Regions from separate parts of the Paenibacillus sp. sgz302191 genome, predicted to be linked through region 1. Evidence: riboswitches for the same ligand, from Rfam matches in the RefSeq annotation. Region 1 holds a riboswitch; each other region holds the start of a gene.
The links. A riboswitch is a leader RNA that binds a small molecule or an ion and turns the genes downstream of it on or off. The one in region 1 is predicted to bind cyclic di-GMP.

Region 1 (7,601 bases):
ATTGTTAACCCACTGGCTCAAAGTATTCGGTCGAATGCCAGTCTGTTTGCTTATTTGGTACATGGTCATCCCACGTTTATCTAACATCTCCGAAAGCTTAAAACGAATCAACGAAAACCACGCTCCTATTAATTTCCATTCTACCACAATAACAACGCTTGACGTTATTAACAAATTGAGTTAATATCAATTTAAGATAATAACTCAAAATGATATTATAAATTTCATTTCACATACGGAACCTCAGTTTACACGCGAGCGTCCTGACCGGAAAGGAGGTGATGGCTATTCGCAAGATAACGGTACGAATGAAACATCGGGATGACGTTGCTAATGAAATGTTAGTTTTTGATTGGAATGCGTATCTACTAATAGAGAATGTAGCGTTGATTCTCGAACCGGAAGACGAAATCGTTACGATATCACGCGTAAAGTTGCGCGAAGATGGGACATACGTGCGTACGTCCTCAGGCGGCTTTGAGATTCCGATCGATTTGAAAACGTATGTCCGCATTCAGTCTGCGCCAACGGAACTGCATGCACTAATCGCGGCTTTTGCCGTATGAAGGTGGCTGTTTTCTGACTGAGGAGTATGCGCGCCAGCGCGTTGTTAACCTGTGCTTCGAAATAAGCCAGCTCATAAGTCCATAAATAAAAAAACTTCCTACGTTTATTACCGTAAGAAGTTCGCATAAATTGCGTTTGATTCTACCCGATTAAAGCAGGGTTATACGCGCCACGGCGGGATTCGAACCCGCGACGCACAGTTTAGGAAACTGTCGCTCTATCCTGCTGAGCTACGGGCGCATAGCAAAGACTATTTTAACACGGAGTTTTTCGTCATGCAACCGTGCTCTTGCCTTGCCAGCTTGCCGGTCTAGGAATCTAGGTTCGGATCGAACAGACTTCTAGACCTTGTTCCGAAGCTTGCGGAAGAACTGGGTCAGCAGTGCTGCGCATTCTTCCTGCAGCACGCCGCTGATCACGTCGACGCGGTGATTGAAACGTTCTTCCTGCAGCAGGTTCATCAGCGTGCCGGCGCACCCTGCTTTGGGATCTGCGGTACCATAGATCACTTGCGGAATGCGCGATTGAACGATGGCTCCCGCGCACATCGGACACGGCTCCAACGTGACGTAGAGCTTGCAGTCCAGCAGACGCCACGCCTGCAAATGCTCGCTGGCCTGGCGGATCGCGATCATCTCGGCATGAGCGGTCGGATCCAGGGACGTTTCGCGCAGGTTGTAGCCGCGGCCTATAATTTCACCGTCACGCACGACAATAGCGCCGATTGGAACTTCACGGATCGTTTCGGCTTTCAAAGCTTCATGGATCGCTTCCCGCATCCAATATATATGTTCATCCACAGGGGACACCTCGCTCAAAAAATGTTATCCACATGTTAATAGAAGTCGAACAAGCATTCGTTGTTAACATTCTGTGGACAAGTGTGTGGATAAGTTGAAAAGTTGTGGATATATGAGTTTCATTGTAGGGACTCGCCGCTCTGAAATCAAGCTGCCTGCGGAAAACGGTTGAATCCGACGGCTAAACTAGGTATACTAGAATTAAAATTTTAGGTCTTTTAACCTACTGATAGGTATAATCGCATACATAACGAGATCAGATTTGATAAGGGCAAACTTGCCGAAAGACAAGGACGCAAAGCCGAGGGTCTAAAGTTCTACAAGAACCATGACAGCCTGGTTACCGGAAATCAAGCTTGTTTGATTTAGGTAAATAGGTTGCCCCGACAGGAAGGGACAGTCTATTTTTTTATTTATAGCCTAATCTGTTTGTAGAGAACAGGAGGATATGCCATGAAGCTATCGGATAGGGAGAGAAAGATGGATTTGGTCAAAATCTACGGAAGCAAGGAAGGCAACGACGCGGAAATTTTGATTGACAGCAAAGCGGTGCTGGATAAAAGCGATTTTGTAGCGACGGGAATAGTAACGTACGTGCTTGGCGACATTATTGAAATCGAGCTGCCTCAATATGATGTTTTCCGACTTGGGGACAAGGTCAAGATTACGGTTTATTCCAAATCGGGGCTATTCGTTTTTGAGACGTCGGTCGTGGCCAAAGACGAGGGTTCGATCATCGTGATTAATCCGCCCGATAACCGGAAGAAGTTTACGGAGAAGAGGGAGCACCCGCGAATCGATGTCGTTCAGGGCGGTTTGCTGCACAGTTTGCATGACAAGAATAAGAGAAACAAGCAAAGTTTCGAGCATCCGATCAGCCTTAGCGTCAAAAATATCAGCTTGAGCGGCGTAGGATTTGTGATTGAAAACAATATGAACGCGGATAAAAATATGAGTCTGGAAAATAACGCGCAGCTCGAAATCGAACTTCTGCTCGGTTTTTCCATATCTTGCGTAACCGAAATCGTCCGAAGAGAGGCTTTGGGTGCAGGCTTTTTTTATTACGGAGTCCGATACGTTGAAATTCCGGAAAATAAAACGAATGCGCTGCGGGCCTTTATTTTGAAAAATCAGGTCGAGGCCTACTTCGTACAAAAACAAGACATCAAATTGAAAAAAGTCATGGATATCCGGTCTGCGGTGCATCAATAACCGCGGGCTTTTTTTTATTCAAACACGGCGCTGGCGATTCGTCGCAGCAAGTTAGTGTCAATCTATTTGCGCAAGCTATGCATAAGATTAGGGACAATTCGCAAGGTTATAATTGATACCATCGTTCAATGGAACAGCAGAAGCAGACATCAAAAATGAGGTGATGAGCGATGCGCTTTTCGAACTTGTTCGGCAGGAGAAAGTATCATTCAGCCCCGCAGAGGTCCAATCGTCAGCAAAATAACGACTCCATCGGTACGTCCCTATCGCAAAATATCGCCGATTTACATAACCTGTTTACGCAAACTCCCGATCTGATCGTACGGCAATTTACAATCAAGCGCACGGGAGAGCAAGCCGCGCTTGTTTATTTGAGCGGGCTCGTGGATAAAAACTCGATCAACAACAACGTGCTCCGCCCGCTTCAATTCGAGGATGGGAGCGACGATGCGGACGGCGATTTTATTTTGACAATCGGCCAAGTTATTACGCTGCATGCGTGGGCGCAAATCGAGGTCGCAGTTCTGCATGGCCGCAGCATACTTTTTGTCGACGGACGGGCGGAGTCGTATTCTCTCGATACGCAGGGCTGGCCGCAGCGGGCGATTGCAGATCCGCAGCTTGAGGCGTCCCTGAAAGGAGCGCATCAAGGCTTTGTTGAAACGAGCACTCAGAACGTTGCGCTTATCCGGCGCTACATTCCCAACCGCGAATTGAAAATAAAGGAATTAAGAGTAGGGCAACGCGGGCATACTATCGTATCCGTTCTATACCTGGAGGATGTCGCGCATCCCGAGGTGCTGCAGGAGCTGGAAGACCGGATTCAGATGCTGAATATCGACACGATCATCAATACCGGCGAGTTGGCGGAGCTGATCGAGGATAATCCGTATTCTCCGTTTCCGCAATTTATTTTGACGGAACGGCCGGATGCTGCAGCATCGCAAGTTTTGCAGGGAAGATTCGTCGTTGTCGTAGACCGTTCTCCGAGCGTGCTCGTCGGTCCGGCCTCGTTCACATCGTTTTTTCAGAGCGTCGACGATTACAGCACACGCTGGTCGATCGCTACTTTTATCCGGCTGCTGAGACTTTTTGCGTTCTTTGTCGCCGTCTTTTTGCCGGCGTTCTACATAGCTGTCATTTCTTACCACTTTGAGATCATTCCCATCAAATTGCTGCTCACGATCGGGGAGTTCAGAGGACGTGTGCCGTTCCCTCCTTTCGTGGAAGCGGTCATTATGGAGCTTACGCTTGAAATGATGCGGGAAGCGGGAATTCGGCTGCCCGCTCCGGTCGGGCAAACGGTCGGCATTGTCGGAGGCATCGTCATCGGCCAGGCGATCGTACAGGCGGGGCTCATCAACAATATTATGGTTATTGTCGTTTCTTTTACCGCCATCGCTTCTTTCATCCTGCCCAACTACGATATGGTCGCCGCCATTCGGCTGATTCGCTTCGCGATGATGGTGGCCGCTTCGATGTTCGGCTTTGTCGGAATAATTATCGGAATGATGACGATGATAGGGCATCTCATTTCCCTGGAATCGCTCGGAACTCCTTACAGCACTCCGCTCGCGCCAATCCGGCTGGTCGATTGGAAGGACGCGTTCGTTCGCCTGCCGTTATGGAAAATGGATAGGCGTCCTGTCAGCGCGCGACCGGTTCAACCGATGCGGCAAGGCCCCAGCCGTCCCAAGGGTGACGATAAATGAGCAAAAATGCGGGTCATACGATTACCTCCCTGCAGTATATTTTTATCAATTCGGGTTTGCAAGTGAGCGTTTTTTTTGTAGCGCTGCCCAGAATAATGGCCGAACAGGCGGGTACGGACGGCTGGATCTCGCTCATTCTCGGTTGGGTTTTAACGATAGCGGCAAGTCTGATCATGATCCGGATCATGCAAAAAAATCCCGATGATACCTTGCTGGATTTGCTGACCAGATACTGGGGCAAATGGGCGGGCAGAGCGGGAGCCATCCTGTTTGCTATCTATCTCTTTTTCTACGGATACACAGGGCTCATATACACGATATTGATGACGAAGGCCTGGCTGCTGCAGCAAACTTCGCCCTTTCTCCTTATGCTGCTGCTGGTTATCCCTACGTATGTGATTGTTCGTGGGGGACTTCGGGTTGTGGGAAGATATGCGGAAATTGTATTTCTCCTTTCACTATGGATACCGGTTATTTATTTGTTTCCGCTAAAAGAAGCTCACTGGCTTCATTTGCTTCCCGTGCTGAAGGAAGGGTGGATGCCTATTATGAAGGGCGTGCCGGAAGCGCTCTATTTTTACATAGGATTTTCAACGACGTTTATGTTGTATCCGTTTTTGCAAAATAAGCAAAAGGCTTCCGCGAGCATTGTCGTCTCAAATACGATGACAATGTTCATACATTTGTTCGTCACAATCATTTGTTTTGTTTATTTCAGCCCGGACGAAATTTCCGGATACAACGAGCCTGGGGTCAATGTATTGAAAATAATTGAATTCAAGTTTGTAGAACGGATCGAAGTGCTGTTTATAGCGTTTTATTTGTTAGTGTTTTCCTTGGCATGGATTCCGACCATTTACTTGGGCGTAGTGTGCACGAGCTGGCTGCTCGGCAAGCAGGATCATCGGGGACAGTTGCGTGTGATTTGTTTGCTGCTTGCTGTCGGCACATTTTTCTACATGCCCACATTCAATCAAAACGACCGGATGGGACAATTTCTTCTTTACATCGGGATCGTCGTGGAATACATATTTCCCGTTTGTTTAATCATTTTGATGTGGATGCATGACCGGTTCCGGTGGAGGAAGAACTTATGAACAAACGGCGGATTTTTATGCTGGCTATCGTCATGGCTATCATCGTCTCGGGCTGTAGCGACCGACTGGATCTTGAAGACGCCGCAATCCCGCTTTTGGGGGGCTATGATCTCGATGAGAATAATAAAGAGGTTAACTTTGTGGTTATGCCTGTGTTCAGCAGAAGCGCCAAGAAGAAAAGCAAGGAACTCGGCGTACCTGTGCAGACGGTCAGACAGGGGAGGGGAGAATTGGATGCCTATACGCCGGGCATTTTTCAGGGCAGAAAGCTTATTGTCATCCTTGTCGGCAAACGCCTCTTGCAGCATCCTGGCTGGTTCAAGATTATGGATGTCTTCTTTCGCGATGCAAAAAATACGTTAACCTCCAGAGTCGTTATGTACGACGGTCCTCTCTCTGAAGTCATCTTCATGAGTCCGAAAGACCAGCCGTTCCTCCCCGTATTAGTGAAAGGGATGGTCGATACGAAGAGTTCGAGATCGGAGACGGTGAAAACAACGATGCAGGGGCTGCACCGGCAAATATATGAGAAGGGGATGACTCCCTATATTGCTGAAGTTCAGATGGATAATGAGATTAAGTTGAGCGGAACGGCCCTCCTTGATCATACGGGCAAATATGTCGCTTCTCTGGATGCGGAAGAAACCATTTACATGCAAATATTACAAAGTGAAGCGAAAAAAACGGTCAGCTTGACGCTTTCCATTCCCGGCTATCCGGAGCGTGGTCCGCTTAATTCGGACAAGTTAAGCTTTAGCTCCGAAAGAATAAAAACGAAGGTCAAGACCTCCTATCGCGACGACAAATTTCGTTTCGATTTGAGCATTAAAATGCCTATTGCGCTGACGGAACGGTTATTTCCTTACGATATGCGAGGAAAGGGAACCGAACTGGAGCAGTTGATCGCCGAACAATTGCAAAAGAAATTCGAGAACCTCATCAGGAAAATACAAAAGTATAAAATCGATCCGTTCGGCCTCGGGGTCTACGCACAAGCTTTTGAATATAAGCAGTACAAGAAAGTGGAAGATTATTGGGGAGAAACGTTCGCCCAAGCGGACGTACATGTATCCGTGAAAGTCACTTTGGAAAGTATGGGGCCCGTGAAGTGAAGTTTGCGACGCCATAGGGAGATTGACAGGGCGCAAGAACGATTGAGTGGAGGAGATGCTTATGATCAAGCGTTCACTGTATATCAGGCTTATCGCTATTGCCATAGCCTTCGTCATGATGCCGGGATGCTCCGACCGTCTGGATATGGAAGACGCCAATCTCCCCCTTGCGCTCGGCTTGGACCTCGATCCGGACAATAATCCTGTCATGTACTCGACTTTTCCGGTGTTCAGCAAAAATGTCAAGAAGAAGAGCCGGGAAACCAAAGCTAAAGCGCCAACGTTTCGCGAGTCGAGAGCCGGGCAGGACGCCCATTCGTCAGGCGTTTTCACAGGCAAGAACTACCAGGTGTTCGTTGTCGGCAAACGCCTTCTGAAGCATGAGGACTGGTTCACGATGACGGACGTCCTTTTTCGCGATTCGAAAAATACGGTAGCCGACAGGGTCCTTTATTTCGACGGACCTCTTTCCGAGATCATTTATTTGAATCCGAAGGATCAGCCGATGCTGCCTTTACTGCTGCGGGGGATGGTCGACACGAAGGACGCCCGTTCGGAAACAGTGAAGACGACAGTGCAAGAGCTGCACCGGCAAATGTTTGAAAAAGGGATAACTCCTAGCATTGCCAAAATCGAATTGAATAAGAATGAAGTTGCGCTTCGCGGAACGGCGCTTCTGAATCATAAGGGCAAATATGTCGCTTCACTGGACGCTTCGGAAACCGTCTTGCTGCGAATATTGCAAAACCGGGCGAAAAAGGCCGTCAGCTTGACGCTGGCGATTCCCGGAGAAACGTCAACGGATGCGTTCGCGACCGACAAGTTAAGTTTTTCCGCCGATAAAGTAAAGACGAAAACAAAGGTTGCCTACCGTCAGGACAAATTTCAATTCAATTTGAACGTCAACATGTTAATCGGAGTAACGGAGAAATTATTTCCTTACGATATTCAGGAGAAAGGAAAAGAGCTGGAACAAATTGTTTCCAAACAGATACAAAAGCAGCTTGAAACCGTTGTAAAGAAATTCCAAAAGTATGCAATCGATCCGATCGGACTTGGACTCTATGCCCGTGCGTATGAGTATCAGCAGTATAAGAAGGT
Region 2 (7,601 bases), on a different contig from region 1:
TTCAGGATCGTATTTGATGGTTGTGCCGAGCTTTTCGGCGATAAAACGGATAGGAACAAACGTTGTCCCGTTTCGCATAACCGGAGCGCTGTCCAGTTCCACGTTCGTTCCGCCCACTGTTGCGGACTTGCTGTCGACGGACATTACGATGCTTGTGCCGGTTACTCCGTCTTTAATCGTAACCTGCTTCCATTCGGCATTCCATTTGACGTCAGCCCCAAGCTGCTCGGAAAGGAATCTCACCGGAACCATGACGACTTCATCGTCGTTCATATACGGGCTGTAGGAGCCGTATGGATCCTCGTCCGCGGCTTCTTGGCTTTGGACAATGAAATGAAGCTCTTTTTTGGTAACTTGCAAATCTTCCTTCAGCAGCTTGTAAAACGAAGAACTCTTGTCAAAATTGTTCAAAATCGCATAGCCTCTGAACGTATCGGAATCCACATTCAACGCCCCGCCGGAAGTATCGATCGCATCCGCAGTCACGGACTGGTTCAAACTCCAGTTTTCGAAGGCGTAGGTCCATTTTATCCCGGTCACTGCGCCATCCTTATTGGGAGCCGGAATATTGAGCTCAGCCTGCACCTTGCGGATCTGCTTGTTCCGATCGACGTAATAATCGGCTTTGAACGTCAATTTATCGCTGAGGATCGCCGACACTTCCTCGTTGGCCGGTGAATCGGAAGCAGCAGTGTCTTTCATCGTTTTATCGAATTCGTCTACAGCTTTTTTCAAGTACTCATGAATCGTTGTATAAGCGAATTCGACCGCCAGGTTTTTATTGTTAAGATAGGCCATCATCAAATCCGACGTAGTCGATTGTTCCTCCAGATCGGGGTACTCTTCCTTCAATTGTTCCTGAGAAATTCTCATTTGCTCCTTCACAATCGGTACGACCGCATCGTACAGTTGGCCAAGCAGCTCTTTCAAGCCTTGCTCATCGGCGAGGACGTTCGTCAGGAACAGTTTCAAAAGACCGGCGAGCTCGCTGCCTTTTAACTCCACATGCACTTTTTGCATGTTTAGCGTTTCATTGTTCACTTGCTCCGTAGCGTCGGTTACGGAGATTGTATTCGGGTTCGGCGCATTGTTGAAGAAAAACTTATAAAGGGCCGGCCGCAGCTGCTCTGCGCTATTCGTCAGTTTTTGCCTGATTTCTTGAGATAACGGCGCCACCCTTCCGTCAGCCGCCAATGCCGCCTGGTCAAAGACGATAGGCTTCTTGGCGCCGTCAATATGTACGATCATCTTAGTACCGTCGATGACGAGCTGAAAAGGAATCGTCCCTTTGGCGTAATTCCATTCCCCATCGATCGATGCGTGCTGAGCGTCCTGCATTTTAGCGCTGTTGATCGTCAGCTTCGTATTTTTGAACGTTTGGATCAGCGCCTTTTCCTTGGGATCAATCTGATCGCTGCTGCCTGTAATCAGCTCCAGCGCAATCGATCCTTTGGATACCGAGGACTTAACGGTTCCGGTATTTTGCATAGCCTGCCCGAGATCAAGACCCTGCACGGCCTGACAGCCCGTCAAGGCGATCAACAGCACAACAAGCGCAGCGGAAATCCACCATTGCCAATGCTTTTTTTGCATATAAAATCTTCTCCTTTGATTTAATAGATATGAGGCAGAATGTCTGATAAATTATACGCGAAAAAACGCCGAAGGACTCGCCGAGTTAAGGAGATTTTATGAAATTGATTATTCAAAGTATTTATTGCAAATAATCGACAAAACATTCCAAAAAAAGAGGGAATATCTTAAACCTAGTCGTATATTATGTTGTAACTAGGTATACAGGCATATTTGTTTATAGTATAAAGGTAGGTATGAACAAATCTTTTTACCTATGATAGCATCAAACGAGTTTTGAGTGCCGCACATAAGCGAAGACCAATTGAAATTGAAAAAGGCAAACCTGATCGAAAGACAGGGACGCAAAGCCACGGGCCTAAACCGTTTCAGACCGAAACGGTACGGCAGCCGGGCCGCCTATTGCAATTGGTCTTTTTTGTGTAAATTGAAAGGGAAATGGAGGATACAAATATGAAATTTGGGTTTCAAGCTGTTGTCAGGGGGCTCTGTCTATGCCTGCTGCTGCAGTTGTTCATTCCTTTTGCAGAATCGTCGTATACATATGCCGATACGGGAGCGTGGAATGTAAAGGTTAATTTCCAGCCTGCAACTTCACCTGTACCTGAAGGATTTTTGCCAGACTCGGGAATGCCGTTCAGCACGCAAAATGGATTCAATTATGGGTGGAATAGTTCTCACACGGATTCTACGGTAAGCGGCAGTACTTATCAAACCACTCCGAATGATACCGCAATTCGCGTTCATAAAGGCGGAGTCTGGGAATTCGAAGTAAACAACGGTATCTATGAAGTTAAGGTAAGCGTCGGCGATTCCGTTTATTCAAGCAACAATACTGTAGTTGTTGAAGGAGTAAGCTTTTTTGATCGTATCCCTATTGAGGGAGGGCAGCATGTCATTGCAGCACAATCGGTTGAAGTTGCGGACGGCAGATTAACGGTCAGTTCCGGCGATGCGGAGGAAGCGGAGACGGCTTTACAGTTCATAGAGCTAACCAAAGTTGGCTCTCCCAACACTTTGCTCGCCCTCTCTGCTGCCAGCACGCCTGTTATAGGGCCGCCGCCCGAACCGAGAAAAGTGCATGGGGACAAAGTACTGCTTTCGGGCAAGATGAATAACGAGCATAATGCTCCATCTTATCTGCAAGTGGATGGTCTGCAGGAGGAAATAGGAAGGTATATGGATGTAGAAGTGCAGCGAGTGAACCAATTGCTGTCGGAATTTGAACAGAAAGCTGTTGCATGCGCGAATTGCGATCCGATTGCACTGCAGCGCGCAATCGACAATAGTACGCAGTCCCCGTCATTTATCAAGGTGGGGCATTTGAATCTGAATTCTTCGGTAGTTTTCGGAAGCCCCTCCAAACCGGCTGTAATCATTGCGGATGGAATCAATACAAATGCCAAATTAAGCATTGATGTATACGGCTTGTTGATTGTTAAGGGCAGCATGAATGCCAATTCGGAGCTAAACTTGCAAGTGCATTCGTCTTCGAATGGAACGGAGCCTGCCGATGGAAGCCTTTGGGTGAAGGGGAACTGGCATCTTAACAACAATTCCTCGATTAGCGTGGATGGTTTGTTATCTGCTGACAGCCTTACTTTTAACAGCGGACAGTTGAACGTCCGGGCAAAGCGCGTCTTGATCCAAGATCAATTGCATATCAACACGCAAGCGGATATGAACGTAGAGCAAGAGATGATGGTTGGCGGGATCGTTTCCAACAATAGTACTGCCAACATCAAAGTAAATAACAGTGACTTGTTCGTTCGCGACGATGTGCATGTGAACAATCAACTGCATATTCAAACAGGCGGTTTGTTTGCCATCGGCGGCAACATGACGGCCAATCAACGGCCGTTCATCGATACAGGGGTCGGAGGAAACGGATCGACAAGTTTGAAATACGCGTTGCATGGATTAAAGGCGGAGTATTTTAGTGAAGGGAATTTCAAGGGAAATACCGTAACCAGGGTGGATCCGGTTATTGATTTGCAAAACAGTCCTGAGTTTCCTGTTGCAGGCTTCAATGATCAGGACATCTCTGTCAGATGGTCTGGACAAATTGAGGCTCTGTTCAGCGAAATGTATCAGTTTGAATTGCAAACGAGCGGACCGATCAAGCTATGGGTAAATAATAATCTTTTAATAAATAAAGAAGATGCAAGTTTCCAAGGCACTGTAACAGGTTCTGTCTATTTGGCAGCGGGCCAGAGAGAGAATATCAAGGTGGAATATTTAAGTGCAAACCGCAATCCCCGGGCGGCATTGTACTGGTCAAGCAATTCCCAACAGAAAGAACGCGTTCCACAGAGTCAACTGTTTCCTTTTGGGATACCGGTTGTATCGCAAATACCAACAGAAACAAGTCATACATTAACCTGGAATCCAATCTTTAATGCCGATGGATATGAAGTGGAAGCGGATGGCGTTATATACCCGATTGGCCCCGCTTCGACATTTGTTCATGAAAACCTGGGTGTCGGCACTCTTCACACCTATAGAGTTAGAGCAACCAGCGGAGACATCACTGGGGAATGGTCTTCTTTAGCCTCCGTGTGGACGCTGCCGGCAATTCCCGAAAATTTGCGGCTAAATTCGACTAGCAATACGTTAAAAGTAGAATGGGATCCGGTTGCAGGGGCAACAGGATACGATATAGAATTCAGCGGAAATGTAGTCGACAATGGATCGGCAACTACTTATTTGGACAATGAATTGAATCCGAATACTCAGCGCAGCTACAGAGTCAGAGCGAAAAATTCCAGCGGCCCGGGGCAATGGAGCAGTGTAGTTGCGAAATCGACTTTACCCGGAATCCCGTCGGAAATTACGGCAACCGCAACCGATTCGAGTGTGCAAGTGACGTGGAATCGAATAGCAGGCGCCGAAAGCTACGATATTGAGGTGGATGGTGCGCTTGTTGTCGACACGAATCATGCTATCTCTTATTTACATGGAAATTTACGGCCATATACTACACATCGCTATCGGGTCCGGGCGAAAAATGCGGAAGGCGCCGGTCCATGGAGCTCTGAAATCGAGGCTACAACGCTTCCAAGAACCCCGGTACTTACTACAGATTTATCATCTGCTAACGCGATTCAAATTAGTTGGTCCAGTATTGATGAGGCAGGCGAATATGATTTGGAAGTGGATGGGGCCATTATTAAGGCCGGCACTACTCTTACATTTATCCATACTCCATTGGAACCCAATTCGGAACATACATACCGGATACGCTCGAAAAATGTGAAAGCTGCCGGGGTATGGAGTACGCCGGCAATTCGTAAAATGCCGCCGATGAAGCCGCAGAACGTCCGGTTCGCAGTCGCAAGCGACAAAATAGAAGTGACGTGGGATCCTGTCCTGGGGGCGACATCCTATGAATTGGAAGTGGACGGTAATATTGTCGATGTCGGACTCGTCACGTTATACACCCATGAAGGAGTGGCTTCGAATTCACAGCATACGTATCGGGTCAGGGCCAAAAATCAGGGAGGCGCAAGCGAATGGAGCGAGGCGGTCATGCAATCCGCACTTCTCGGGCAGCCGCAAAATTTTACCGCTCGCGCTACAACTTCATCCATAATTTTGGGATGGGATGCTGTTTCCGGGGCTGAAAGTTACCAAGTACTGGTCGATGGGGTTATTCGGGATAATGGCTCGGCACTAACCTTCACGCATGATGGGTTAACGCCATATTCGTGGCATGTATACAGAGTTCGCGCCATAGCCGGAGGCATTCCGGGCGTGTGGTCGGAGACTTTATCCAAAGCGACATTGCTTGGAGTTCCGGGCAACATTCGTTTAAGCTCTACCAGTTCCACTATTACCGTATCTTGGGATAGCGTTGAAGGAGCTGTGGGGTACGAGGTGGAAGCGGACGGCCAAATGTTGGATAACGGTATGTATACTACATTTGTCCACCGTAATCTGAGCCCAGATACGCTGCACACCTACAGAATCAGGAGCAAGAACGATGACGGTGTAAGTGAATGGAGCGAGCGGAGTCAATGGACAGAAGCCGTCATCCAGATCACCACTCCAAGCGTTCCTGCCAATTTCAAAGCAAAGGCAGCTGTGGATTCAGTTACTTTAACTTGGGATGCAGTTAGCGGAGCGAGGAGCTATTCGCTTGAAGTGGACGGCCGGGTCATTGATAACATTACGGAAACGAGTTATAAGCACACAGGGCTGGAGCCCAACACCATGCACCGCTACCGCATTCAAGCCGCGAACGGCAGCAAGCACAGTGAATGGTCGGAGAAACTCGAAGCCAAAACCATTTCCGAATTGATCGTTAATGTCGGAAAAGACAACATATTTAATCTGGTCGTTATTGCGCCAAAGAAAGACGGGGTTACAGCACGTAGAATCGTTGTTACGTATAGTCCGGACGATGTGGAGGTTCAGGATCTGAGCGCAATCACACCGGAGTTGGAATTGAAAGCCGGCCCGATAAGTGGCACGAACTTTACGGTCAGCAAGTTTGTACCCGGCGAAATCGTATTTAACGTTCAGAACGCCGATAAGACAACCATAAACAGCATCAAATTTATAGCGAAGACCAATGAGGATTCGAAGGTCACCTATATAGTGGAGTAATAAGGAGAGCACGTGCGAAATGCGAGGTTTGGGAGGAAATCAATGCGAACGATAAAACTGATATGTTCCATCGTGCTCTTGCTAAGCACGATTTTGGAAATCGGATCGCCGGCAGCTTATGCGGCGTCCACGACTTATTATTACTATGACAAGTACAACCTGGCTTGTACTTATGTAGAACCCCCGGCGATTAATACGGGTTATTATTCACCCTCCGGAACAGCCGGCTTTCAAACAGCGACGTTTGATACGTCTAAAAATACATGGATTTTAAGCAACTGGACCGGCTCTAATACCGGTCCGGGATACAATCTGTCCAATGGGATGCTGACCTATGTTTCGCGACATAGCAGCTATGTTATGGATAGCAGGCAAAATACGGGTACTTGTACAATGGGGAGCTTAAACCAAGCGAATATTGTAGCCTCTGATGTCAGATATCCAAACAATGGAGTAGGTGACGACGGATATTGGTATGTAAAAAAGAATATTGCGCCTGCACCTTCAACGGTATCAACCCTTTATTATTTTGACAAATACGAGGCAGTATACAGATACTCCGAACCTCCAGAGTTCAATACAGGTAATTATTCCTTCTATGGGACAGCCGGTTACCAAACAGCAACGTTTGACACAGTAAATAATACATGGATTCTAAGCAACTGGACAGGCTCTAATGACGGTCCAGGTTATACGCTGAGTAATGGAATACTTACTTATGTCGGTGTTGGTCGCTATAGTTCCTATATTAGAGACAGCAGGCAAAAAGAAGGGGCATACAAAGCTGGCGCCTTAAGTCAGAAAGATATTGTCGCTCCAGACGGCACATATCCGGATAACGGGAAAGCAGGCGACGGGTATTGGTATATAAAAAGAGAAGTATCGCCATCTATTTCCATCATTTCGCCAAATTTGAATCAAATATTCGGTCAAACCGATACGTATCTAGTTCCCAAAATATCAGTAACCGGTCGGAATGGCGATACGTTGATCAATACTTACTTTTTAGATGATGAAGCTTCTCCCCGTGACAGTAAAACAATTACAAATGCTGTAACATCTCAGGTTGTTGCCTTTGATGCACTTCAATTCAATGGACTGCCGGAAGGAAAACACACGCTTAAATTTGTGTTGTCCAATAACTTGAACGGGCCTGTCACGAGCACAGTTGATTTCATTCTGGACAAATCACCGCCAATCATAGACAACATTAGCGTGGCACCAACAGATACTGCAATTACAGTTGCAGGCGCGGCAACGGATACAGGATCAGGCTTGGCACCGGAACCTTACCGATACACAATCGGATCTATAGCGAGCGCCTGGACTGCCAATTCGTACACATTCGGCAATTTAACGCCTAATACTGCCTACAGCGTACAGATTGAAGCCAAAGATAA
Region 3 (7,601 bases), on a different contig from region 1:
TTGGATGTCTTGTTATTACTGCTGAACTCATTCTTGGTTTCAGCTTTATTGAGTATTTACATCCTCGCCTCGCGTTCATAGGGTCTTCTTTGCTTATGATCTCTTTTTTGGCGTTATTTGCGAATGCAAAGCGTCAAAATATTCAAGTTGCTTGCAGTTGCTTTGGGTCCAGCACGAAGAAAACAAATGTTGACTATTCCATTATACGAAATCTAGTCCTTACAACAGCCTCCATAACTGGAGTTCTTACTCCCAAATATGATTATCATTTGTATTTAGTATCTTGGAAATTAACTTTGGTGCTTATAACGGGAGCTTTGATCATTCAGCTATGGAAAGAATTCATGATAATGCTTCGTTATAAAAACACGATCTCGGAAAAGTTAAGGAATAATTTATGATGGTAATATACTTCTTGCTATCTTGGCTGATCATGGTAAGTTGGATCTATTTTCTCAAGTGCAGAAAAAACACTTTGCTGTTTATGAATCTTTTGCAAAGTGGCCAAGAATCTGTAAGAAAAACATCGAAGAAAGGGGTATTTATTTTCCTTCATTTTGCCAATGAAAGAAACAAAGAGATAATAGATAAAATGATAAAGGAGTATTCTGGAATTTCTGTAATTGTAATTATGCAAGGCCCTGATTGGAAAGTTAACGCACTGAAAAGAGCTTATTCTAATAACATCTCTTTAATTAAAGATGAAGATGGCCAACTATCGCAACTAATGGGTGTTTCCATTCAACCGGTATGCATCAGTTTTCAAACAATAATTGGGGATTTAGGAATTATCAAATACAATTCATTAACATAAAGGGAGTGAATATACCATGTTTGGACAAATCATTTTGTCGAATAAAGCTACTTTTCAAGAATCTGAAAAATTGTTCAGGTTGGACCAAGTTTTGAATTCAATCGAACTTGATGTGCTTCCGAGTGTTTATCAATTCAATTTATTAACGAAGGTGGCTTTTATCCCAGATGTGTCTCCTGTGGAAATTCAAATATTTATTAAAGATGAAGAAGGAGAGACAGTAGTTAAATCGGAGGCTATTACACAGTATAATCCTAGAAGCGAGGAGCGCGTTCCAGGTCTAGATATTTGTATTAAGCTTACTACTGTTTTGTGCAAGACAGGCAATCTCTTGATTGAACTATATGTGGATGGTACTTTATTGAATGTATACCCCATCTATGTGGGTTTGAAAGACGAGTCTATTGTTGACGAGCCTAGCGGTGTAATGTCAAGTATTTGAATTGGGGAAATTGGAAAAATGTTAGTCTGAAAAGGACGAATGCGCGTTTATTCTTGTGCTTCGGAACTTCGTCGAACTTCTTCTGGTAAAACGCACCGTACTCCGAATCATGCTTGCGAACCGCGTCCGCCGCTTGAATCTGGTAGTAGCGGCAGGTACTTGTTACCGGTCGCACATGATCTTCGCGATCTCCCGATCCAACTTCTTTACCCCGGATTCGAGATGCTGGATGACGCTGAGCGTGGTCACTAGAGAGATGTTGTCTGGATCCGCCATGGCCTTGTCATGTTGTCAAGCAAAAATCAGACCTTGGTGCCCGTGGAAACCACCGACTTCAGCCTCGTTATAAGCACTCGTCCGTAGCGTCCGAAAATTGATGGATGCTACGCCCCGGACGATGTGGAGGCGCATTCAGCGGTTAGAACATGAGTGATGGATCCCGGATAACAGGTTTTTCACAGCAGTACCTTTCGGTCCGCAAGGAGAGGGAGAAACCTCCTGAGAGGTGCTTGTTGATCTCATTGTTCCACAAGCAGGTCTGAGAATTCTTGAGCAGCCGCGCAAAAGCAACGGGGCACCGCCCGCTCGGCAGCCGCGGATATGGAAATGTCAAAGAGCACATGGCAAAGAAGGGCAGACGACAAGCGGCCTACCAATAGCATGAAACCATTTGTTGCTCCGTCTCCCTTATTCGAAGGGAATCGGGAAATACAGGATAAAGCGGGTTAAGCGGAATGAGAAAGCCGAAGCTCGATCCAGCAGGCAACTCCACCAAGATCCGGTCCAGTTTCGGCTACGTCGGCCGCCCCAGCACTAGCTGGAAACTCACATTATTCCTTTTCAGTTGTCCGGACTATCTGGGAAAAGAACAAAATGATCCTGCAAATATGATTATACAAGGGGACTTATAATGAAGAACTTAGTTCGAGCTTTACTTAAGATCACTCTTCTTATCGCTGTCTGTACTAGTTGCACCAGTAAGCCGGTTTCTCAAGTCGAAGGCAAAGTGAAGATACTTTATTTTAGCAGGGATATGTTTAACGACGAGTACGGCAATCTGATTCAATCCAAATACAAAGATCTTGACTTCGAAGTAATCCCCATGAATGATATCGTGATGAAGTCCAAAAATCCTAAAGAAGATCTAGTAAAACTCATTAATCAGGAACAAGTTGATGTAATTATGATAAGAAATTACGACGAATATATGAATTATATCGATAAGGGCTTATTGATGGAGTTGGATTCATGGATTACGCGGGACAAATTTGATATCGAGAACATGCAGCAAAGTGTTATTTCGATTTTAAGAGACAGAGAAACTCATAAAATATATGGATTGGCGCCAACATTCACTAGTTTTGTTCTTTATTACAATAAACAGATTTTTGATTCTTTCGGAGTCCAATATCCGCATAATCAAATGACCTGGGAAGATGTTTTTGATTTAGCCAAAAGGTTCACCGGCAATGAAAAAGGCATCTACGGATTTTCATCGGTTTTCTCTACATACTCCATGTTGGACATGATTGGGAGAACAAAAGGAATAAGTATTCTTGGACAAGAGCCTAAGAATCCTCTAGAAGTCATGGAGAATGCGACGGAATGGAGTAAGGCGATGGAACTGCTGGCTGAGGGATTCAGATCCAAGTCCATTTACTATCCCCAAATCAATAAACCAGGGGAGCCTACTCCCGGCTTTATAGATCTATTTGCTGATGGCAAAGCTGCAATGACGGTAGATTCAGAAGTTTTGTTGGATCGAGTGCAAAACAAAAAGATTGATGTGGGAATTGTGAGTTTTCCGGTTGACCCTAATTTGCGCGATTCAAGCTATATGTTGTATCCTAATATTATGTTTTCTGTTAATTCCAATTCTTCATCTAAGGAAGCAGCATGGGAAATAGTGAAATTTATCAATAGTGAAGAAGTAGCCAAGGTCAAATCGAAATCAAATCAAAATCTGCTAACAAGAACAGAATATTCAAAGGAGAAATATGGACATTCGCTAAAACCGTTTTACGAGCTTAAATTTGACTCAAGAACGTATACCGCTACTAATTATCCTTTGTCCTTCATGAGTTCCTTCAACTTAGCGGTTCAAGAGGAGATTCGTAATATCGTCAGAGGAAGTACTACGAGTGATCGTGCTGTCAAAGTTTTGCGGGAAAAAGCCAATTCATTTATCAAACAAGAAGCCAATCCGAAATGATATCGAATGAGGAAGAGAATCGACAAAGGACACAAGAGTAAGTAGGGCTAAGTAGCTGATGTGAGGAATGAGGTGGGAGGAGATTATGGACTTATTAGGACACTTACTAACTCATATTGTCCTAAGCACGATTATTGTATATCTTTTACTTAGTAAGTCTGGTCTGGCCTTAACCAAATATAATGCAGTCTTTATTGTGACATCAGGCAGTATCGTGGGGATCCTGCCTGATTTGTTTGGGTATCGTACTGTTCTGTTATGGAGCCATTCGATTATATTCGCTCCCATTTATCTTCTCCCCTTTACAGTCCTTGCTTACGGCTTTTTGAAGCAATACAATTTTATTAAGTTATGGTTTTCATTCATTGCCGCATTAATTACTGGGCACTTATTCATGGACTATCTTGGGCATGAAACCCCTTTACTATACCCATTATATGTTGAAGGTTTTAGTGCGAATATTATCTATCTGGGAGATCCTTGGATATGGGTGCCACTTTTAATAGGACTGCTCTTTGTATTGTTTAGACCCGGAGGCAAGAGAATGTTGTATTTGCTATTGGTCTTTGTATTTGGCTATCTGGGATTAAGGAGTTATTCCAAATGGAACACCGATGCAATGATAAGGACACTATACGAAGATCAAACTTCTACTCAATATCAGGTTAGTCCTCGAACAACGAATTTATTTAATAAGTACAATCCGATGAATTGGCTATATTGGTCATTTGATGTTGTAGGAGAATATAGGGTTATCAAGGGGACGGTGTCGCTATTCGGAAATGCCGTAGACACACAATTTAATGTTATCTTTTCGAAACCGGGAATTGTAAAAGAAGCTTATAGTACGATCTACCGGGAGAGCACTTTGGATAATGAAAAATATTTACCGGTACTTTACTACAAAAATACTCCACAAGGAAAGTTTATTTATGCCGGTAGCCCAGATCAGATGGAAGTATTTCAATTTATTAATGACAAGTGGATTAAAGTTATAAGACACGACTAACTCAAGTTTCCTATTGTAACTGTCCAGGGTCGTAAACTCTGGACTGCAGTCTGAAGCCGCCCGGCTTGCGCATGAGAACTATTCATAAGCTCGCATGCCTGCTATGATTTCTCTCGCAACCTCGGCATCGTCGAAAGGAATCTTCACGCCGTTCCATACTTGATATTTCTCACGCACATTGCTCAGAATGAGCACGCAAGCGTCACAGTCGTCGCCCGCTTCGTGCAGCGCTTGCGCTATCGCCTCGCGGTGATCCTGCTGAACGTAACCTTCCCCCACAGCACCTCTTAAGAAAAATTCCATGAAATTGAAAAAAATGGGACGAATTAAATTTTATAAATTTTGACCCGTATGAGTATTCAGTGAGATTAGTGAAGGTAGAAAGAAGTTTATGGAGAAAAATGATCGAATTTACATGGGAATTTGATTATGTTAACGGGAATATAGAATGGCATATTTTTAACAAATCAAATGGTCTTTGCTTTAAATTCTTCCGTGATCAATCCCTATAAATAAAGCTTTTGGGAAACCAATTTCCTCCAATGCTCAAACATGGAAATGAGGGTCTCTTGATCGTCTCGGTCAGAACCACCTAGAATCATTCGATCAAGTCCGTATCTACCCTGTAAGTCATCTAGGACGGCCCTTACAATTGAAAGAGCCAGATCGTCGTTAATATCGTTTGGTTGAAGTGGTAGGGCATCCTCCATTTTTAGATCAACTCCTGTAATTCAAAAAAAAAGACTTCACTGCAGCTAGTGGGAAATTTTCCTAATACTTATCGAGCTTATTACGATATATATCAAAATTCTCATCATCGAAGCAAACAAAATAAACCTCATCGATCTAGTGTGCCGCTATCGTCCAGGCCGGTGATCAGCCCGGCTTTCGTCGCAAGGTACATCCACTTCTTGTCATCCAAGTTCTTGTCGCCAGTAGCCGCCCGAACCGCTATGCGCGCCATTTCTTGACGCGTCATCGGCGTATTCCAATCCCCGCTCGTGAAGTCGCTCCACTCATGAATCCCCGCGGTGACCGCCGCGTTAATGTATGGCAAATACCAGTCACTGCCGCTGGCGGTGCCGGAAACCGAAAGATGAAGCGCGGTATCGACCATTTTGATAAACTCGGCGCGCGTCACTTTTTCGTTCGGTTTGAAAGAATGGTCTTGATAGCCGTCGACATAGCCTTTTTGAATGGCTCCAGCGATGGTCGTTTCCGCCCAATGTCCTTTCGTGTCGCTGAAGCTGCCTGTGGAAGCCGTACCGGCGGTAGTTATCGCTTTTGTTCCCGGCGCAGCAGTGGTAGAATCGGCCCCGGCAGCGTGAATGGAAGTTCCGAGTAGTGCGGCAGTTACTAGTGATGCAATCCAATATACTTTCATTTGTATACCCCCAAAGGAATGAATTTACTTTTCTCAAATCAAAAAACCAACCGATTTCGGCAACCCGGCTGCCGTTTCTCCGAAAAATGTCTTACGACATATCCCTCGTAGAAGTAGGCCCGTGGCTTTGCGTCCCTGTCTTTCGAACAGGTTTGCCTTTTCGTGTTCAGTTGGTTCATAGGCATTTAAAACTATAAAAATAGTACATAAGATTTAATACAAGTCCCATATTAACCCATAATCTAACATATTTCCACAAAATATTTATTTCTTGCACCTACTTGAACACGCGCCGATCTTTTTCTTTCTTCATCATAGCTTAGAGCTACGTTTGAGCAAGTGTCATAATTAAGTCTTGACCAAATATGTTAAATTATGTAATATTTTCTTTGTAAGCATTAGATGTAAATTCGTTTTTCATCATCACTTTTGTAAAATCCATTCATTTGTCAAAGGAGATGGGAAGGTTGAGTAGACGTTACTTAATTAAAAACGGCTGCGTTTTGACGATGGACAAATCTTTAGGGGATTTTAAGAAAGCGGACATTTTAGTAGAAGACTCTGTCATTGCAACGATTCAAGAAGATCTCGAAGTATCGGATTGTGAAATGGTCGACGCAACGGATATGATTGTCATGCCGGGATTGGTGGATACCCATCGGCACGTTTGGGAATCTTTGGTGCGAACTATAGGCACCGACTGGTCGTTGCCTACCTATTTGCAAAACATTTATTATGGCGGGTTTGGAAGCAGGCTGCGGCCCGCGGATTGTTATGCCGCTAACCTGTTGGGAGCTTTGGAAGCGCTCAATGCCGGCGTAACCACTCTTTTGGATTGGACGATGATTTATTCTCCCGATCATGCGGACGAATTGATTCGCGGCTTGCAGCATTCCGGCATTCGTGCCGTGTTCGCGTACGGAGCCTCCGGTGAAACCGAATATTGGAACCGTGATAGCAAAAAAATGGTTACTGACGATGTGCGCCGCGTAAAACAGCAGTATTTTTCCTCCGATGATCAATTATTAACGATGGGGTTAGCCATTAGAGGACCGGAATTTAGTCACTGGGATACATCGGTTCAGGAAATCGAGCTTGCCAGAGAACTGGGTGCGGTATGTTCCATGCATATTGGTTTTGGCAGTTGGGGGCCGGATGACCGATCCGTTGAAAAGCTATGTAAAGCCGGTTTGCTTGGCCCTGATTTAAATATGGTTCATGCAAATACAATGGGTTATGACGAGTACAAAATGCTCGCAGATTCAGGAGCGTCGATATCCGTTACTCCCGAGGTGGAAATGATGATGGGGCACGGGTATCCTGCCACCGGGTTATTTCTTGAGAACGGCGGGACTCCTGCCCTTGGCGTGGATGTGGTGACTTCAACCGGCGGAGACATGTTTACGCAAATGAAATTCATGCTTCAGGCGGAGCGGGCGAGAACGAATCAGAGCATTTTAGCTTCCAAAAACATGCCCGGCGAATTAAGTTTGAAGGCTCGGCAAGTATTAAATTTTGCAACCCTGGCAGGAGCCAAGGCCTTGGGGTTAGACCGGAAAACCGGTACCTTGACTCCTGGAAAAGAAGCCGACCTCATCCTCATTCGGACGACGGATTTGAATATGTTTCCTGTTTCCGACCCGGTCGGTGCCGTCGTGCAATTTGCAAATCCGGCCAACGTTGATTCCGTGTTTGTTTCCGGTCGTCCGGTAAAGCGGCATGGACAACTTCTTCACGCAG
Region 4 (7,601 bases), on a different contig from region 1:
CAAGGTCGCAACTCGAGTCAAAAGGGAGTCGATTGGCAGTTTACTACCTCTGACGCCCGGATCAAATTAAAACGTCTTTATCCACAATTTAAAGACTGATGATGTACTAGTAACAGTGCCGTAAGAAATACAATTGATATATATTTTTTTGTAGTTCTTTTCATAGGTTATTTGCCTTCTACTCTGCATGATAGGTTTTATAAGCAAAGAATGCAGCATCAGATGTTATTTTCTTTTCTGCAAGTTGCGAAGCAAAATTTTCTGACGCAATGGCCACATCTGTATAACCAATATACCACACGTCTTTTTCAATATTTTTCGGCCCCCATATATCGACAAACAAATTTTTGTTTTCATCAAAACTGGTTACTCTAAACCGAAACATACTTCGTACCCAATGCTTATTATCGCCGAAAAAAACGATAGAAGGTTCTGGTGTCACAGTGCCTTCAATTCGAATGTGATTTTGCTTCACCCACTCGACATACTTTTGGGCATCACCACTGACGTGCTTCGGAATATTAACGGTTTGTACGAAAGCATCCACCCAGTTTTGGTCTATTGTCTCGTAATCCACATTCAGTATCTGATTGCCAAACTGTGATACGAGTTTAACCCATCGATCGACTGTATCCCTAGAGTAATATCTGGAATCATGGATGATTTCCTTTGCAGTAAAACGGGTCAAATCCGTCTGAAACGGATGTTTATGTTCGTACATTTCATTGGGAATATCCTGTAGGATGTAAGGGAAATCACCACTATTCGACGGCAGATTTGTTGTGCGAATCGCGCGTCCCCAAGGATCTTTGGGGGCATTCGTGGATTGCTCCGCACTGGCAACGGCTTTTTCATCGACGGCCAGCGAATGACCTCCCTTAACAGTCAAAATGCGTTCAATTGTCGTTACCGCCTGAGCCCGTGTCGTCGGTTGGTCTTCCCCGAGCGTCCCCCTATCATCTAGACCGGTAATCAGACCGGCTTTGGTCGCTAGATACATCCACTTCGTGTCATCAATGTTCTTGTCGGCGGTTGCGGCCCTAACAGCCGTTCTGGCCATTTCTTGACGCGTCATCGGCGTGTTCCAATCCCCGCTCGTAAAATCGCTCCGCTTATAAATCCCCGCGTTGGTCGCCGCGTTAACGTAAGGCAAGTACCAGTCATTACCTTCGGTTACCCCTGAGATTGGAATATGAAGCGCGGTATCGACCATTTTGATAAACTCGGCGCGCGTCACTTTTGCATTCGGCCTGAAAGAGTTGTCCTGGTATCCGTCGACGTAGCCTTTTTGTACCGCGCCGGCGATGGTCGTCTCCGCCCAATGCCCTTTTGTGTCGCTGAAGCTGCCTGTAGAAGCCGTACCGGTGGCATTTGTTGTTTTCGTGCCTGGCGTAGCGGCGGTTGAATCAGCTTGGACATCGGGAATTGAACTTCCCAGTAGTGCAACAACTGCCAGTGATGTAATCAAGTGGGTTCTCATTTTTATACCTCTATAGTAAAAAAATTACTTTTCCGAAAATAAAAAACCAACTGCTTTTGGCGACCCGGCTGCCGTTTCCCCGAGGGAAGTCTAGCGACTTGTACCCCGTAGAAGTAGGCCCGTGGCTTTGCGTCCCTGTCTTTCGAACAGGTTTGCCTTTTCAATTCCACTTGGTTCTTAGGTATTTAAAACTATAAAAATAGTACATTAGATTTAATATGAGTTCCATATTAACCCATAAACTAACGTATTTCCACAAAAAAATTATACCTTGCGCTCAACGCGTTTGTTTTACACCCCCCGCTAATTAGCTTTACAGCTTTTAGGTGATCGCTACCTTCAAAAAAAGATTCATCGACACGCCCAAAATAAAAAGCCGCCCCCATCGTCGTAAGATGGTACGCGCTTTTCGGTCTGGCGTGCTAGAACCGGCGGCACATCTGCCTAGCAACGCAAAGAAAACCTGCAAAAGTGCAGGTTCTTGCTCGTTGATAGGCTGGCAATGAAACAATTCCTGCAAATGTGCAGGCTTTTCATCGAACACGTGGACCTCAGGCTCGTTTAAGCGAAAATTCCTGTATAATCGCAGGCTTTTCGCCAAAACGAGCCACTTTCATGGAAAAATCCTGCACTTTTGCAGGTTTTCGGGCTGCCTGTGCCTATGCCGATGCTGTGCCTACGCCGTGCCAATGCCAACACCCAGCCGCTTCATGAATGACCGCGCCCCAAATCAGCTCCCCCCTGGCTGCCCCAGCAAACGCCACCCAAGCCGCGCAGCTTCCAGCGCGCGGCGTTGCACCGCATGACGGCAGCCGGCCGACCATTCCACAATCTCCCGGAATCACTTGTTTCCGGGAAAAGGCACCATAACGGCCTTCAGCCATGTCACGGCCATCAGCATGTCCCCGAGCGGGTTCATATGTACGCCGTCGGTAGTCGAATCTTTGCCTGTTTCACTCGCGATAAAATCGATAAACGCTTGATGCGTGGGCACCAGGATCGCGTCGAACTGTCCGGCGAGCCGGTTGACGATGTCCACGTAAGGGCGCAGCAGCACGTTTCCCGTCGCATCCGGGTACTCCTTGATCACCGTAGGCTGCATGAGGATCGGGCGGCAGCTGGGTATTTGCTTCGTTTGTTCCAGCAAGTGACGGTATACCGCTTCGAATTTGTCGGGGTACACCTGCTCCGCATCCGGTGAGTCCAATTGCCGCCACACGTCGTTGATGCCGATCGAAACCGATACCCACTGCGGCCGGTGATCGAGCACATCGAGCGTCCACCGTTTTTCCAGGTCGGTCACGCGGTTGCCGGAAACGCCTTCATTTATGATTTTCAGCGAAAGATTCGGGTACGCCGCCGTCAAGTAATCGTGAATCAGGCGAACATAGCCCGACCCGAGCTTCAGGGGATCTTTTTTTCTTCCTTTGTCAGTGATGCTGTCGCCGATAAACACGATCTTGTCCTTGGCTTTAAACGGCACGGTAACGCCTCCTCATGTTGCCGCCGGCAAACGGGCGGCTTTTTACCCCCTCATCCTACGCCGGGTTGTCTGCCAAGTCAATGCGGCCGGCGGCCGAAGGTAGCATCGACCTATATATCGGATACAATCCCCCCCACAGCATGAAAGCGGTTAATTGTAAGCTGAAAATGGCAATATCCGCGATAAAAGCCAGCGAAAATAAAGGAGCGTGCCGCATTGCAAATCCAGCCCTATATGACGCCTTACAAATTGGGCGCACCGGTTCTTGCCGGTTCCGGTAAACCCGGCCATTTCGATGAACGAGCCGTGGATTGTCCCTTCGTTTTTCAGCACAACGATATGTTTTACATGATGTATGTCGGATTCGACGGCATCGGCTACCAGACGGCTTTGGCCGTCAGCAAAAACCTGCTCGACTGGGAGCATCTGAGCGTCATTTTACAGCGCAACGAGCATGGGGCCTGGGATTCCGTCAATATAGCCGGGACGTGGATTTTGAAAGAGAATCGCATCGATGCCCCTCCCGTTCTGAAAAAATGGAACGACAAATACTGGCTCGTCTACCACGCCTATCCCGAAACCGGGTACGAAGAGGGCTCGGCGAAAATCGGAATTGCCTGGACGGAGGACGAGCGGCTGCTGGAGTGGCACAAATGCCCGGATCCGATTTTGACCCCCGAGGAAGGCGCAGATTGGGAAAAAGGCGGGCTCTATAAAGAATGTCTGATTGAGCATGACGGTGCATTTTATTTGTTCTACAACGCCAAAAACAAAAATAAAGGCAGATGGATCGAACAGACGGGAGTCGCCTTCTCCCGGGACTTGCAGCAATGGCAAAGATACGAGCGCAATCCTGTACTGCCCGTGACTCCGGACGAATGGGACTGCGGCTTCGCCAGCGATCCGTGCGTGCTGCACGACCCCGACCGCGGCCTGTGGGTCATGTATTACTTCGGCTACAATTACAAGCAGGCGCAGGAAGGCATTGCCCTTTCCGGCGATTTGCTGCATTGGGACAAATATCCCGAACCGATTATTCGCGTCGGAGAAGAGGGCAGCATTGACTCCATTTTTGCCCATAAGCCGTCCGTCATCACGCACCAAGGCGTGCTTTATCATTTTTACTGCTCCTGCCGGCCGTACCGGGAGGGCGATCCGACCAAAAACTACGGCAAAGAGTTCAGGACAATCAGCGTCGCCGCTTCACAGCCGATTTTCGGCACATCATCGTGATTGTAAAGGAGACCGGAACCGATGCAAGTGGATGAAATGTATGTGGAAAGCAAGCGCTGCCCGCTCGGAGTCGGCGTCGGCCGCCCGGCTTTCGGCTGGAGCTTCCCGCCGGCGGCCGAACGCCTGCAAATGCAAAGCGCTTACCGGATCATCGTAACGGACAGCGCAGGCGGCAGCGTATGGGACAGCGGCAAACGCTTAAGCAGAAACAACGTGCACATCGTCTACGACGGCGCTCCCCTCCAATCCCGAAACCGCTACTATTGGAGGATTCAGGTTTGGGACAGCGGCGGCCGAATGACCGAAAGCCCCGTATCCTGGTGGGAAATGGGGCTGCTCGGCCAGGGCGATTGGTCGGCCCGATGGATCGGCGGGCGCAGCAGCGCGCCGCAGGCAAACGCGCAGGCTCCGCTCCCATTGTTCAGGCGCGAATTCCGCGTACACAAGCCGGTGGCGAGGGCCAGAGCCTATATATGCGGTTTGGGGCAGTACGAACTGCGGCTGAACGGGCATAAAGTCGGTGACAGCGTGCTGGAGCCGGGATGGACCGACTATAACAAAACGTGCCTTTATTCCGTGTACGATGTGACCGGCGCACTGAACGAGGGCGCCAATGCGATTGGCGTCATGCTGGGGAACGGATTTTTCAACGTGACAGGCGGCCGCTATACGAAGTTCAAGCGTTCATTCGGCACGCCCACATGCATCGTCCAATTGGAAATTACGTATACCGACGGCACGAGCTCGACGATTGCCAGCGATGGAAGCTGGCGCACCGCGCCGGGGCCGGTCGTCTTTTCCTGCATGTATGGGGGCGAAGATTTCGACGCGCGGCTCCTGCAAGCGGGCTGGGATCGCCCCGGCTTCGCCTCCGGCGAAGCGTGGGAGCCTGCCGAAGAAACGGCCCCCCCTGCGGGCAAGCTGAAGCCGCAAGCGACGTTCCCCTTGAAGGAAATGGAAACGTTCCTGCCCGCGAGCATCTCGCAGCCGGGTCCCGGAGTGTACGTCGCAGACTTCGGGCAAAATTTTGCAGGCTGGGTGGAAATAGCCGTCCGCGGCCCAAAGGGGGCGAAAGTCGTCTTGTCGCCTGCCGAGCTGCTGAAGGACAACGGCACCGCCAACCAAAAATGGACCGGCTCCCCGTACCGGTTCACCTACATCCTAAGCGGAGACGGCGAGGAGGAAGTGTGGTCGCCCCGCTTCAGCTACTACGGCTTCCGCTATGTGCAAATCGAAGGCGCGGTTCCCGCCGATCGTGCCGGCAATGACGCGGACGTTCCCGTGCTTGTCCGACTCGAAGGCCGGATGATTTACCCGGCTGCGGACGTTCGCGGCCGCTTCGCCAGCTCGGATGCGATGCTGAACCGGACGCACGACATCATTAACCGGGCTGTGCTCAGCAACATGAAAAGCATTTTTACGGATTGCCCGCATCGGGAAAAGCTCGGCTGGCTGGAGCAAGTCCATCTGATGGGCCCTTCCGTCGCCTTCAACTACGATGTCGAGCCTTTGTTCGTGAAAACGATGGAAGACATCCGCGACGCGCAGCTGCCGGACGGCATGGTGCCGACGACGGCGCCGGAATATGTCGTCTTCTCCGACAAGTGGCGCTGCTTCCGCGATTCCGTATCCTGGGGCGCCGCCTACGTGCTTACAGGCTGGAACCTGCTGCGCATGTACGGCAACAGCCGGGTTTTGGAGGAGCACTACGACGGGATGAAAGCCTACGTCGATTATGTGGCCGCCTGCTCCGACCGGTTGATCGTGACGGGCGGCCTTGGCGATTGGTACGATGCGGGAGACGATCCTCCCGGTTTTGTTCAAAACACGCCGGTTGCGCATACCGAAACGGCGATGTTTTACCATATGACGGATGTGTTCGCGCAAATCGCACAGGCCGTCGGCAACCATCAGGACGCGGCCGAATATGAACGGCTCCGCGAACAGATCAAATCGGCGTTCAATGCCGCTTTTTTCGACCGCAATACGCGGCAGTATGCGACCGGCAGCCAGACGTCCAACGCGATGCCGCTCGTTTTGGGACTGGCCGACGCCTTCGACAAGGAATTCGTCCTTTCCCGCCTTATAGAAGATATCCGGCAGCGCGGGTGGCATACGACCGCAGGCGACATCGGGCACCGTTACGTGCTCCTCGCACTGGCGCAAAACGGCCGTTCGGACATCATTTACGAAATGACCCGCCAAACCGGCCATCCCAGCTACGGCTACCAAATCGTACACGGCGCGACGGCGCTGACGGAAGCGTGGGACGGTCCGACCGTCGGCAAATCGCAAAACCATTTCATGCTCGGGCATTTGGAGGAATGGCTGTACAGCGGCTTGGCCGGCATTGACTACCGCTACGATCCCGGCCTGGAAAGCTACAGGCTGTGGATTCGGCCTTTTTTGCCTGACGGCCTTGAAGAAGCCGCCGCCGAACACCGCCTGCCCGCCGGACGCATTCGCGTCGCATGGAAGCGCAGCGGACGGAACCGGCTGACGCTGGACGCGGACATCCCCGCCAACTGCACCGCAGACATTCACGTTCCTTCATTGCGTATGGAAACGCTGATGGAAAGCGGAGTTCCGGTTACAGCCGCCGAAGCTGTCGAAATCGTCCGGCATGAACACGGTTATGCCGTAGTGCGCACGGGATCGGGCCAGTATCGTTTTGAAAGTGTGGTGCCCTTATGAAGATAGACCGTAAAGCGCTCGTCTGGCGCCATAATCCGCATATTTCCGGATTTGACAAATTATCCTCCCTGTCGGTCGGCAACGGGAACTACGCGTTTACCGTCGATGCCACCGGATTGCAGACGTTTCCCGGGCTTTACGCGGACGGGGGCGTGCCGTTGGGCCATTTGGCCAACTGGGCCTGGCACACCTCCCCCAATCCTGAAGGCTATGCCGTGGAAAAATTTCCGCTCACCTATTTCCCTACCTTCGGCGGGAGAAGCGTCGGCTTTCCGTATATGCCGCCCGGCCAGACGAGCGATGCCTACAAATGGCTGAAATTCAATCCGCACAAGCTTCATTTGGGGAAGGTCGGGTTCCGGCTGACGCTGCCGGACGGAAATGAGGCGTCCCATGAAGATTTGGAAGAGATCCGGCAAGTTCTCGATCTGTGGTCGGGCATCATCCGCAGCAGCTTCGCCGTTGCGGGAAGCGGAACCGAAGTCACGACGGTCTGCCACCCCCGCCAGGATACGATCGCCGTTCGCGTCAAATCCGGCCTGATCCGCCAGGGACGCCTGCAGATTGCCTTCCATTTTCCTTACGGCACATGGAAATTCGCCGCCGCCGATTGGGGCAAGCCGGACCGGCATGAAACGCACATCGAGCGGCAAGGTGACCGCTCCGTCCAAATTCGCCGCCGGCTCGATCAGGACGGTTATGTCATGCACG

Region 2: it holds a riboswitch for cyclic di-GMP, as region 1 does, so the genes downstream of both, AC3G2T_RS14745 (fibronectin type III domain-containing protein) here and AC3G2T_RS32025 (PilZ domain-containing protein) in region 1, are expected to answer to the same signal.
Region 3: it holds a riboswitch for cyclic di-GMP, as region 1 does, so the genes downstream of both, AC3G2T_RS16020 (S-layer homology domain-containing protein) here and AC3G2T_RS32025 (PilZ domain-containing protein) in region 1, are expected to answer to the same signal.
Region 4: it holds a riboswitch for cyclic di-GMP, as region 1 does, so the genes downstream of both, AC3G2T_RS08580 (S-layer homology domain-containing protein) here and AC3G2T_RS32025 (PilZ domain-containing protein) in region 1, are expected to answer to the same signal.

Annotation. Positions count from the first base shown of each region.
Region 1 is NZ_JBYLHY010000032.1:56,768-64,368, reverse strand. It holds gene AC3G2T_RS32045 (helix-turn-helix domain-containing protein) at 1-111, opposite strand, end outside; gene AC3G2T_RS32040 (hypothetical protein) at 282-566, shown strand; tRNA gene AC3G2T_RS32035 (tRNA-Arg) at 733-807, opposite strand; gene tadA (tRNA adenosine(34) deaminase TadA) at 909-1,367, opposite strand; cyclic di-GMP riboswitch class I at 1,628-1,715, shown strand; gene AC3G2T_RS32025 (PilZ domain-containing protein) at 1,821-2,579, shown strand; gene AC3G2T_RS32020 (spore germination protein) at 2,750-4,291, shown strand; gene AC3G2T_RS32015 (GerAB/ArcD/ProY family transporter) at 4,288-5,388, shown strand; gene AC3G2T_RS32010 (Ger(x)C family spore germination protein) at 5,385-6,500, shown strand; gene AC3G2T_RS32005 (Ger(x)C family spore germination protein) at 6,562-7,601, shown strand, end outside.
Region 2 is NZ_JBYLHY010000008.1:300,660-308,260, forward strand. It holds gene AC3G2T_RS14740 (copper amine oxidase N-terminal domain-containing protein) at 1-1,593, opposite strand, end outside; cyclic di-GMP riboswitch class I at 1,902-1,996, shown strand; gene AC3G2T_RS14745 (fibronectin type III domain-containing protein) at 2,047-6,201, shown strand; gene AC3G2T_RS14750 (fibronectin type III domain-containing protein) at 6,244-7,601, shown strand, end outside.
Region 3 is NZ_JBYLHY010000009.1:290,337-297,937, forward strand. It holds gene AC3G2T_RS15990 (MauE/DoxX family redox-associated membrane protein) at 1-401, shown strand, start outside; gene AC3G2T_RS15995 (hypothetical protein) at 398-814, shown strand; gene AC3G2T_RS16000 (DUF6941 family protein) at 831-1,256, shown strand; gene AC3G2T_RS16005 (ABC transporter substrate-binding protein) at 2,167-3,468, shown strand; gene AC3G2T_RS16010 (metal-dependent hydrolase) at 3,554-4,477, shown strand; gene AC3G2T_RS16015 (hypothetical protein) at 4,556-4,756, opposite strand; gene AC3G2T_RS16020 (S-layer homology domain-containing protein) at 5,316-5,861, opposite strand; cyclic di-GMP riboswitch class I at 5,917-6,028, opposite strand; gene AC3G2T_RS16025 (amidohydrolase family protein) at 6,320-7,601, shown strand, end outside.
Region 4 is NZ_JBYLHY010000005.1:18-7,618, forward strand. It holds gene AC3G2T_RS08580 (S-layer homology domain-containing protein) at 179-1,468, opposite strand; cyclic di-GMP riboswitch class I at 1,536-1,647, opposite strand; gene AC3G2T_RS08585 (SGNH/GDSL hydrolase family protein) at 2,322-2,963, opposite strand; gene AC3G2T_RS08590 (glycoside hydrolase family protein) at 3,180-4,196, shown strand; gene AC3G2T_RS08595 (family 78 glycoside hydrolase catalytic domain) at 4,218-6,890, shown strand; gene AC3G2T_RS08600 (glycoside hydrolase family 65) at 6,887-7,601, shown strand, end outside.